2 linked regions of the Paludibaculum fermentans genome follow. Each later gene encodes a partner of the first gene's protein in a complex. Links are inferred from orthologs where the notes say so. Each region holds a gene or a part of one and is shown in the gene's direction. Other genes may lie near its edges.

Region 1 (5,655 bases):
TGAACGTCGAACACATTCAGGAAGATGCTCACGCGCGTCGAGTCGGGCCCGCGCCGGATCAGCACCACCTTGCCGTCGCCCGGCGAGACGGCCACCGGACCCGGCGGCACCTGCCGTTCAGGATCACGGAAGAACCATAGGCAGAACACGGCCAGAATATAGAACGGGATGCCCGCCCAACCCTTCGTGAAGTAGCCGAGCAGGGCTCCGGCCCCCGTCAGAAATAATGCGTAATAGATTCCGGTGACTACCATGCGTGAACCGTGATCTTCTTATTGTCCCAAATGCCGGACGAGAAGGGCGAGCAGTGCTGTTCGATCGGCAATCCGGTCCACCAGGATGCTCTCGTTCGCCGCATGCGCTCCTTCCCCAACCCCGCCGATGCCATCGAGGGTAGGGACGCCCAACCCGGCCGTAAAGTTGCCGTCAGATCCGCCGCCCGTGGCTGACTCTTCCAGCTTCAGGCCTAAATACTTGCCGGCCAGCTCGGAGGCTGCCTTGTACAGCGCCGCCACGCCCTTCGTCCGCTCCATGGGCGGACGGTTCAACCCGCCGGTGACCTCCAGGCTGCAGCGCTTGTCGACCGGTTTCAAGCCACGGAACTTGCGGTCCAGCCCGGCATAATCCGCCATCTTCGCGATGCGTATGTCCACCTCGACCCGCGCCTCCGCGGCAATGACGTTCGTCCGCGTGCCACCGGCGATCACGCCCGGGTTCACCGTCAGCCCTTTGGCCAGGTTCGTGAATCCGGCTATCTTTTCGATCTGCCGGGCCAGTTCCACAATCGCGCTGGCGCCCGCGGCGAAATCGACTCCGGCATGCGACGCCATGCCGCGGACTGCAACCGTATAGTCGCCGACGCCCTTGCGCGCCGTCTTGAGTTTACCGGCCAGTCCAGTGCCCGGCTCCGCCACCAATACAGCGGAGCTCTCTTTCGCCAGGTTCTCGGTCAGGGGGCGGGAGACTTCACTGCCCACCTCCTCATCGGAGACGATCCACAGCGCGACTTGGCGGGAAACCGGCAGGTCCAGGGCCTGCAACAGCTTCATGGCCGAAAGAAAGAAGGCCAGTCCGGATTTCATATCCAAGACCCCGGGCCCCCACAAACGGCCGTCGGCTTCCCGCCACGGCATCGACTTTAAGCTGCCCAGCGGCCACACCGTATCGCTGTGACCGACCCCCAGGATACGCCCCGGCTTCTTCTTCCTCGGCCCCGGCAAATCAAATGTCAACAATAGGTTACGGCCGAACCGGCCGCCGGGAAAGGTCTTGACGCGGGCCAGTCCCTCGACTCGCGCCGCCACTAGGTCCACAAATCGGTTGACGGCGGCGGCATCGTCGCTGGGCGACTCACACTCCACCAAGTCTTTGAGAAAATTGACGATTGCGGGCTGTTGCGCCAGTGCGTGAGGAAGGATTGAGTCCATCGTTTGTTAGAATAACTGTTTCCGATGGCAGTCCTAGAAAACATCGACATCCGCGACGTCCTGCCCCACCGCTACCCCATGTTGCTGGTGGACCGGATCGTCGAATTTGGTGAAGACTATATCGTCGGCATCAAAAACGTCACCGCCAACGAGCCGTTCTTCCTCGGTCATTTTCCGGACTTTCCGGTCATGCCCGGCGTGCTCATCATCGAAGCCATGGCCCAGGTAGGCGGCACGCTGGTCCTCAAGGATCTGCCCGACCGCAAGTCCAAGCTCGTCCTCTTCGCGTCCATTGAAGAGGCCAAGTTCCGCAAACCCGTGCTGCCCGGCGACACGCTGCGCCTGGAGTTGAAGACTCTGAAGCGCAAGTCCACTGTCGTCAAGATGCAGGGCACCGCGACCGTTGACGGCCAGGTGGTCGCCGAGGCGATCGTCATGTGTAAGGTAATCGACCGGCCCGGCAGCGCCGCAGCACCACAGGCGTAATTCCATGGCGATTCACCCGACCGCGATCATCGATCCCGCGGCTCGGATCCACCCGGACGCCGACATCGGCCCGTTCTGCGTGATCGGCGCCGAAGTCGAAATCGGAGCCCGCACCCGGCTCATGGCCAACCTCTATATAGAGGGACCAACCTGGATCGGGGAAGATAACATCTTCTATCCGTACGGCAGCGTCGGGGTCGCGTCCCAGGATCTGAAGTACCACGGCGAACGGACCGAGACCCGCATCGGCTCGCGCAACAAGATCCGCGAGTTCGTCACCATCCACCGCGGTACGGAAGGTGGCGGTTCACTGACCACCATCGGCGACGACAACCTGCTGATGGCCTACACGCACATCGCCCACGATGCCCAGATCGGCAGCCATATCATACTGGGCAATGCGGTTACGCTCGCCGGGCATGTGAGCATCGGCGACTGGGCCATCGTCGAGGCGTTCTCCGGTGTCCACCAGTTCTGCCGCATCGGTCGGCACTCGTTCACCGGCGGCTATAGCGTGGTCACCCAGGACGTCCTGCCCTATTCGCAGACGGTGACTCCGCGGCAGTCGAAAGTCTACGGCGAGAACAAGATCGGGCTGCAGCGGCGCGGCTTCCCGGCGGATTCCATCGCCGGGCTGCACAAGGCCTTCCGGTTGCTCGTCAGCGATAAGTTGAACACTTCGCAGGCGTTGGAACAGATCCAGGCGGAAGTCGCGCCCTGTGCCGAGGTGGACGAGTTGACTGAGTTCATCCGGACCGCCAAGCGTGGTTTCATCAAGTGAGATACGGTCTCATCGCCGGCTCCAGCCGCTTTCCCATCCTCGCCCTGCAAACGGCCCGCCAACTGGGACACGAGGTGGTGGTGATTGCCCTGAAGGACAACGCCCCTCCGGAAGTGGAAGCCCTGGCCGACCGCTGCTACTGGATCACCATCGCCGAACTCGGTAAGTTGATCGACATCCTCCAGAAGGAGAAGATCACTCAGGTCATTATGGCCGGGCAGGTGCGGCACACCTCTCTTTTCAGCACCTTGCGGCCCGACTGGCGGCTGGCCAAACTCCTGTTCTCCCTGCCTTCCCGGAATACCGATGCCCTGATCGGCGGCGTCCAGAAGGAGCTGGAGAAAGAGGGGATCACTCTGGCGGATTCCACCCTGCTGCTGAAACCGCTGCTGGCCGCCGAAGGCCAGATCTCCAGGCGGAAACTGACCGAAGACGAACGGAAAGACATCCACTACGGCCGTCGTGTCGCGGGCGCTGTCTCCGGCTTCGACATCGGCCAGAGCGTCGCCATCTCGGAACGCGCCTGCGTTGCCGTGGAGGCCATGGAAGGCACGGATGCCATGCTGCGCCGGGCGGCGTCGCTGGTGAATGGCCGCCCGCTGCGGCTGGTCAAGGCGTCCAACCGCCGCAAACATCTCCTGTTCGACGTGCCCGTGGCCGGGCCGGGCACCATTCTCACCATGGCCGAGACCGGAACCACCGCTCTCGCCGTGGACGCCGGCCGAACCCTGCTGCTGGACAAGGACGAGATGCTCGCCCTGGCCGCCCAGCACGACATCTCGATCGTCGGCTACCCGCCGGAGGAATCATGAGCGAACCAGCAGTCCTTGTCGCCGTCGCCGGCGCAGGAGCGTTTGGAAAGAATCACTTGCGTGTCATTCGCGAGTCCCACGTGGAGCTGGCCGGAGTCTACGACCTCGATCCGGAGCGCGCCCAGGCCGCGGCCAGGGAGTTCGGCTGCCGCGCCTACGACTCCCTACAGGATCTGGCGGGTCATGCCCAGGCCGCCATTGTCGCCGTTCCCACCTCAGCCCACTGCAAGGTCGCCTGCCAGTTGCTCGACTCCGGACTCGACGTCCTGGTCGAGAAGCCCATCGCCTCTTCCCTGGAAGAGGCCCATCAGATGATCGTGACCGCCAGGCAGCGCGGACGTATCCTGCAAGTGGGTCACCTGGAACGGTTTAATCCTGCGGTCGCGGCCGCCAGGGCCCTGGTGACCGTGCCCCTGTTCTTCGAGATCCACCGCCTCAGCGTGTTTTCCCCGCGCAGCCTCGATGTCGACGTCGTTCTGGACTTGATGATCCACGATCTGGATATCCTGCTGGCCATGACCGGCACCATGCCCAGCGAAATCCGTGCCGCCGGCATCCCCGTCCTCTCCGGCAAGGCGGATATCGCCAACGTGCGCCTGGAGTTCCCCAGCGGCTGCATCGCCAACCTCACGGCCTCACGGGTCTCCACTGAGCGGGTCCGCAAGATGCGGTTCTTCCAGCCCAGGCAGTATGTGTCCGTAGACTATGCGAAACAGGAGTGTTTCGCCATAGGTGTCGACGACAACCGGCAGGTGAAGCTGATGCCGCAGTTGGTCACCAAGCAGGAGCCGCTCAAGCGTCAGTTTGCTTCCTTCCTCGACTGCATCGTGACCCGGGCCAAGCCGGACGTGGATGGCGAAGCCGCGACCCTGGCCCTGGAACTGGCTCGAATGATTGAGGCAAAGATCGAAGAACACGGCGTTGTAGTAGCCCGATCGCTCGCTTCCACGTCTATCTCATAAGAGCCCGTTCTTTCCCGATTCCATGCTCGAGTCATTCCAACGGTACTGGCACGGCGACCAGGAGCAGCTAGAACTGCTTCTGGACTACGGTGACCAGGAGCAAACCCGGCGCCGCCGCCTGGCCGCGTGCGGGGCCGTGCTCTACCAGTTGGCGGTGATCCTCTTTGCTTTGAACGCACCGGGCGGTGCGATGCGGTTCCATAGCGGTGCGGAAGTCCACGTCGACGTCCGGCGCTCCACCCCGTTGATCGCGCCCAGGAACCTGCCCGAGTTCAAGGTCACTCAAAAGGAAGAGCAGCACAAGAAGCCGGCCACCGAAGTGGACATGGCCGCGCTGATGCCAAAGAAAGCGATCATCCAGCCGCAGAGCACTCCGCCGGGAAAGCCGTTCACCCCTCCGCCGGGGCCGGCCGCCGCTCCCGTGCCGCGCCCGCAGGCGGTCGAGGCTCCAAAGATTGAAGTCGCGGAACAACAGGCTCCGCCAAACGTCCCGGCCGGCCTCACGCCGAAGCTGCCCACCACTCCGCCCCCGGCAGCCGAGCCTCCAAAGACCAATCCGTTCGAAAGAGTAGGCGGACCCCAACCGGGCACCAGCGCCACACAGGGAGTGGGCCGAGTCGCCATCGCGCCGCCCAAGACCGGAGTGGAAGAGGCGATCCGGGCAGTCGCCCAGGGCGGCGGTGGACACGGTGTCATGGTAGGGGATATCGGGGGCGGCGGCCTGGGGAGCCTGAGCGAGGGCCGTATCCAGAATCCAACGCCCGGCCGCCACGGCAGTAGCCTGGAGTTACTTAGCGATCCCAAGGGCGTCGACTTCAGGCCTTACCTGATTCAGGTGCTGGCCGCGGTGAAGAGGAACTGGCAGGCGGTGCTCCCGGAGAGTGCACGGCTCGGGCGGCAGGGCCGGACGGCCATACAGTTCTCAATCAATAGGGTTGGTGGTGTACCGAAACTAGTCATTGCGTTCCCTTCTGGTACGGAAGCGCTAGATCGGGCGGCGGTTGCTGGCATCAGCGCCTCAAACCCCTTCCCGCCCCTGCCGGCGGAGTTCACGGGCACCGAGATCCGGCTCCAACTCGTTTTTACGTACAACATGCCCAGATGAGAGCATTAGGTGCTACCGGGTGTGACAGATTGAGACGATCTGACGTCAGTGACACTTAATGAGACAATTAAGGTGATTTAAG
Region 2 (5,571 bases), 330 kb from region 1 along the record:
CGTCGCCATCCACATCGGCCACTACGGGCATCTCCAAAGCGGTGCTCGACGAGCGTGGAAACTGATTCAGGATGGCGCCGTCGGTGCCGCGGAAGATGTAGAAGAACTGTTCATCGGCGAACACGACCTCGGCACTCCCATCGCTGTTGAAGTCGAAGACAGAGGCGGAGGTGACGCCGGAGCTGCCATCCAGGATGGGCACGCTCCATTTCATGGCGCCATCGGTCTCATAGACGATGAAATGCGCATTGTCGGCCACGCCGATCTCGGGCTGCCCGTCGTTGTCGAAATCGGCGATCACCGGGGGGCCGCCGCGCGCGAATGCGCCGGGGGCGTCGGAGACCCATTTGAGGGAGCCGTCGTGTTCCAGCAGGTAGAGGCTGAAGCTGCCGTTGGGCCGGACGACAACCTCCGGGTAGGGGTCGGCGTCGAAGTTGCCGACTGCTACGAAGCCGTCAAAGAGCCCCCAGCCGCCATAGGCGGCGCCGGTTTTGTCCCAGTAGATGGTGCCGTCCGCGCGGTAAGCGGTGGGGCCGGCGATAACTTCCAGCTTGCCGTCCAAGTCGAGATCGGCCACCACGGAGGCGCGTGCCGTGGCGCCGAAGCCGCCGGTGCTGCCGGCGCCGGTCCAGAGCAGTGTGCCGTTGGCGTTGAATACCATGTTGCCGACCACCAGGTTGATGGTGCCGTTGGCGTTCAGGTCGGCGGCCGAGATTCCCACCCAGCAGTTCGTCTGCGCCAGGGGGCCCGCTAGTTGCTGGATGCCGCGCCACTTCAAACCGCCGTCGTGCTCAAAGGCGATGAGACGGCACGATTCGTCCGCCGTGATGATCTCCGGACGGCCATCGCCATCAATATCGGCCAGCGTCACCCCGGCTCCGGGATGCACGCGGAGCGCGGGGTCCGTGATCGACAGCAGGGGTGAGCCCGTATCACCGGAAACCACGCGCAGCACGCCGTTCTGGAATTCGCCGGTGATGAGTTCAAAGGTCGTGAACACGACATCCGGTACGCCGTCGCCATTCACGTCTCCGACGACGGGCGTGTTAGTGACGGCGCGGCTGGCGGGGACGTCGAAGAAGGTGTCGCGCAGCCACTTTACCTGCGGGTTGAGGGCGGTGGAGGCAGGCGGAGTGAACTTGCTGTTCTGGCCCGTGTGGCGCACGTTGTTCTCTTCGTTCTGCTCAGCAATCGCAGAAGCGGAGTCGGCGAGGACGTAGAGAATATTGCCTTTGAATTGAAGAGTTCCGCCCAGCGTGATGCTGACGGGCGTGCCGGCATTGACGGCCAGTGCCGAGTTCACTGTAGCCGTGCCCAGGGACTGGTCTGTGCCGCTGTCGTATTTGCCATTGGCATTGCGATCCTCAAACGCGCGCACCTGGAACGAACCGGCCGTTGCGGCCGAGCCCTGGTTCTTCACCGTGGCGCTGAGAGTGCCGGTGGTGACCAGGGTCTGGGCGTCCGTAGTGACGGAGCCCGTGATGGCGGTGACGACGAGGTCCGGTGTGGCCTGTGACCAGAGCCACCCGGCGGCGGCCAGTGGAAGTACGCAAAGAGATAGGGTGCGGGTGTTCATGATTTCCTCCGGGCAGCGGCCTAGCGGCGGCGGGAAAAGGCCGAGGTCCAAATGCGGCGGGACAGGCAGACACTCAGGCCCGAGGCGAGTAGCAGCGCAGTGCCTGGTTCCGGGACGCCCGTGGGCGGTGGAGGCGGCGGAGGGGGCGGACCGGTGTAGGGACCGAGTTGCGCATAGGCGTTGAAGTACAAGGCGATGTTGGAGTCGGGATCGACGAGCTGCAGCCCGGCGGCGTCCGTGAGGCTGAGAGTGCCGAAGACATACAGGGACTGGCCCTGGTGCATCGTTTGAATCAGAAACTGGATGGCCGCTGATACGTCATCGGGTGTGCTGGAAGGGACACCGATGGTCTCGTCGAGTGCTCCGGTGAGGGTGTGGGTGTAGATGTTGCCGAAAACATATTCGGGTTCGTCGATCTCCCAACTGGTGAATGGGAGCGCGCCTACCGGCGCCAGGACGGGCAGAGCGTTGGAGATGTAGTCACCGTATTCATTGAAGAAGGAGTTGGTGTCGCGGTCGATGTCTGGGTCCAGGAAGAGCGTGAAGCGCAGATTCGAGATATCCGCGCCCGTGAGATTGGTCCAGGTGAAGCTGAAGCTGCCCAGATTCTCCGCATCGAGCGCGGAAGTGAACTGCGGCGATGCGCTGGTGAAGCTGGCCTTCGGGACGGAGCTGCCGCCGTAGTGGATGTAGGCTTCCAGGCTTTGGAGCTGGATGATGGCGGCCGCGGAAGCGATGCTTTGGCAGGCGAGCAGTCCCAGGACGACGCCCAGTCGAGAAATGAACATTTGCAGGTCCCCTCGCCTCTAACCCGCAACGCGAAGACGGGAAGGCTCACGGGAAGAGAGAATTTTTCGGCGAGCGGGCTGTGCCTGGCGAATCGTGTCGCGGTGCGAGCGGCGGGGCCATTAAGGCTATACTGACCCCTATCCGTGCGGTTTTTTGAAGGTGTCTTCTCCACACCCCGCTGGCTGGCGTTGTGGGCCGCCCAACTGGGTTTCATGCTCGACGCGATGGACGTACTGTTGTACGTCTTCGCCCTGACGACCCTGAAAGCGGAGTTCGGCTGGACGAACGCGCAGGCCGGGTTGGTCTCGTCGGTGACGCTGATTTCATCCGCGGCCGGCGGCATCGTCGCGGGCGTTGTCTCCGACAGGATCGGGCGGCGGCGCACGTTGATCTACACCATCCTGCTTTACTCGCTGGCATCGGCGGGCACGGCGACGTCGCGCGGGATCGTCGACCTGATTTTCTGGCGGGCGCTGGTGGGCCTGGGGCTCGGAGGGGAATGGTCGGCTGGCGCAACGCTGGTGGCGGAGTCGTGGCCGGCGGAACATCGGGCAAAGGCCGTGAGCTTCATGCAATCGGGCTGGGCGCTGGGGTATATGGCGGCGGCGGGGCTGTCGGCGTGGATCCTGCCGGCGTATGGCTGGCGGGCTTTGTTTCTGGCGGGTGTGTTGCCCGCGCTGGTGACTGTGTTTATCCGGCGCAAGGTAGAAGAGCCGGAGATCTGGGTGAAGTCGACCGGGAAGGCCAGCTTTATGGGCATCTTCCGGCCGCCGGTGGGGCGCAGGACCTTGTTCGCGACGATCCTCGCCACCAGCGTGTTGTTTGCCTACTGGGGCCTGTTCACTTGGCTGCCCGGGTTCCTCTCATCGCCCACTGAGCAGGGCGGAGCCGGCATGAGCATCCTGAAGACGAGCGGATTTGTGTTCGCGGTCCAGATGGGCGCGTTTTATGGATACCTGTGTTTTGGAGTCCTGGCGGACAAGTTCGGTCGGCGGCCGGCCTTTGCGTTCTATGTGGGCGTGGCGGCATTACTGACGCCGCTGTATGGACTGGCCCCGCGGATCTCCCCCATGCTGCTGCTGTTGTTGGGACCGTGCATCGGGTTCTTCGGCACGGGTTTCTTTTCGCTATTTGGGACGATGCTGGCGGAGTTGTACCCGACGGCCATCCGCGGTGCGGGACAGGGCTTTGTGTACAACTTTGGAAGGGGCTTGAGCGCCTTGGCGCCGTATGCAGTTGGGTCCCTGGCCGATCACTTTGGGCTAGGCGCGGCGCTGGGACTCAACTCCGCATTCTTCCTTGCGGCTTCGCTGCTGGTCTTCCTGCTGCCGGAGACCCGGCAAACCCAACTCGAGACTGTTTAGACGACCACCCGGGCCGCCGAGGTTAGCGGGCTCAGGTAAAGCGTCCGGTGGGGATGCAGCCGCCGCCTTTGCCGCCGGAGGACGAGGAGCCGACGGCGCAGGCTGAGACGCGCCGCTCCACGTGCTGCGAGGCGCAACGAGGACAGACCAGGTGCCTATCCGCCTCGGACATGCGGCGGAGCTGTTCATACAGATGGCCGCATTCGGTGCAACGGTACTCGTACATAGGCATAGTTATTCCCAATGATGCCAGATGGCGGAAAGGGTGACACTAGACAGGCACGGTGATCTTTTGGATCTTGCCCATGAACACCTGGGTGCAAGTCCAGGCGATGAGATGGAACGTGCCCATCATCACAAAGACAGGTGTGTAGCCGTAGTGGGTGACCAGGTAGCCGGGCAGAAGGGCCGTAAAGATCACGCCTCCGATGCCGCCCATGAAGCCGCCGATGCCAATGACCGAAGCGACCGCGCTCTTGGGAAAGACATCGCTGACTGTGGTGTACAGATTGGCCGAATAGCCTTGATGAGCGGCCGTGGCCAAGCTGATGAGGGCAATGGCGAGGATCGTCGACTCGACAGCCACGGCGGTGGCGGCCAGGGGCATACACAGGGCGAAAAGGGCCATGGTGGCTTTGCGGGCTTTGCCGCTCTCCCAGCCGCGCCCGATGAGGAAACCGCTGACCCAGCCTCCAGCCACGCTGCCGAAGCTGGCGGTGAAGTAGATGACGGGGACGGCCCAGCCAATTTCCTGGAGGCTGAGACCGCGTGCGCGCTTGAAGTAGAGGGCGAGCCAGGTGAGATAGAACCACCAGACAGGATCGCTGAAGAACTTGGCCAGGCCGAAGCCGTAGGTTTCGCGGATGCGAAGCGCCTGGCTCCAGGTGATTTGGGTCTCGATCTTCTCGTCCGGATCGCTCTCGATGATGGCCAGTTCGGCTTCGTTTACCCATTTGTGCTGGCGGGGCTGGCGGTAGATCCACCACCAGAGAATGAGGCAGATGAAACCCGTGGAGGCGGTGATGAGGAAACAGGCTCGCCAGCCGTAATGGAAGTTCATCCAGACAAAGACGGGTGGTCCGCAAACTGAAGCGATATTGGTGCCGGAGTTAAAGATGCCGGTGGCGAGAGCACGATCCTTCTTGGGGAACCACTCGGATACGGCTTTGATGGCGGCGGGGAAGTTGCCGCTTTCTCCCAGGCCCAGGAGGCCTCGCCAGAAGCTGAGGTCGACGAAGCTGCGCGCGAGGGAGTGGAGGCCGGCGGCCACACTCCAGAAGACGATGGCCACGGAGTAGCCCCAGCGAGTCCCTTTGCTGTCAATCACTTTGCCCATGATGAGGAAGCCCACGGCATAGGCGAACTGGAAGGCGCTGTTGACGTAGCCGAACTCCAGCTCCGAGAAATGGAGGTCGTCGAGAATGACCGGACTGAGGATCGTGAGCATGATCCGGTCCAGGTAATTATTGGTGGTGACTATAAAGAGGATGGCGAGAATGAGCCAGCGGATCGACGAGGGTCTGGGATTCACGTGTCCGATTATACTGAAATGTCAATCGAAAGTGAGGCAGGGGGGGAGGCGGAGGCAAAAGAAAAGCGGCGCACTGAGTGCGCCGCGGTTGAAATTGAGGCTGGTTGGACTTCTGCTACGCCGCGGCCGGAGCGCTGGTGAGCGACTTCAGGCGGTTGTGGAGGCGGGACTTATACCGCGAGGCGGTATTGTCCTTGATGATGCCCCACTTGGCGGCGCGATCGACAAGAGAGAAGGTCTGCGGCAGGAGTGCCGTGGCAGCAGCCACGTCTTTCTTTTCAACAGCCCGGCGCATGGCGCGAATGGCATGG

What was found.
Region 2: the proteins of lpxA (region 1) and IRI77_RS25950 are in contact, whole or in part, in a crystal structure (PDB 4J09), measured with the Escherichia coli proteins. The link is inferred for Paludibaculum fermentans from one-to-one orthologs.

The regions. Positions count from the first base shown.
Region 1 is NZ_CP063849.1:6,258,828-6,264,482, reverse strand. Bases 893-3,805 are described here. They hold lpxA (acyl-ACP--UDP-N-acetylglucosamine O-acyltransferase), read left to right. Parts: upstream 893-1,917; coding sequence 1,918-2,694; downstream 2,695-3,805. Other genes in these bases: IRI77_RS24630 (Gfo/Idh/MocA family protein), read left to right, coding at 3,503-3,805; IRI77_RS24635 (LpxI family protein), read left to right, coding at 2,691-3,506; fabZ (3-hydroxyacyl-ACP dehydratase FabZ), read left to right, coding at 1,452-1,913; IRI77_RS24650 (M20 family metallopeptidase), read right to left, coding at 893-1,427. Also shown: IRI77_RS24655 (phosphatidylserine decarboxylase), read right to left, coding at 1-254; more of IRI77_RS24650, read right to left, coding at 273-892; more of IRI77_RS24630, read left to right, coding at 3,806-4,468; IRI77_RS24625 (energy transducer TonB family protein), read left to right, coding at 4,491-5,573.
Region 2 is NZ_CP063849.1:6,587,803-6,593,373, forward strand. The notes cover bases 1,790-4,618. They hold IRI77_RS25950 (MFS transporter), read left to right. Parts: upstream 1,790-2,508; coding sequence 2,509-3,729; downstream 3,730-4,618. Other genes in these bases: IRI77_RS25945 (PEP-CTERM sorting domain-containing protein), read right to left, coding at 1,790-2,364; IRI77_RS25955 (FmdB family zinc ribbon protein), read right to left, coding at 3,761-3,955; IRI77_RS25960 (MFS transporter), read right to left, coding at 4,001-4,618. Also shown: IRI77_RS25940 (putative Ig domain-containing protein), read right to left, coding at 1-1,576; more of IRI77_RS25945, read right to left, coding at 1,597-1,789; more of IRI77_RS25960, read right to left, coding at 4,619-5,260; rpsT (30S ribosomal protein S20), read right to left, coding at 5,376-5,571. UniProt on the Escherichia coli protein: Probably transports across the inner membrane the two dehydrated forms of N-acetylneuraminate (Neu5Ac), 2,7-anhydro-N-acetylneuraminate (2,7-AN) and 2-deoxy-2,3-didehydro-N-acetylneuraminate (2,3-EN).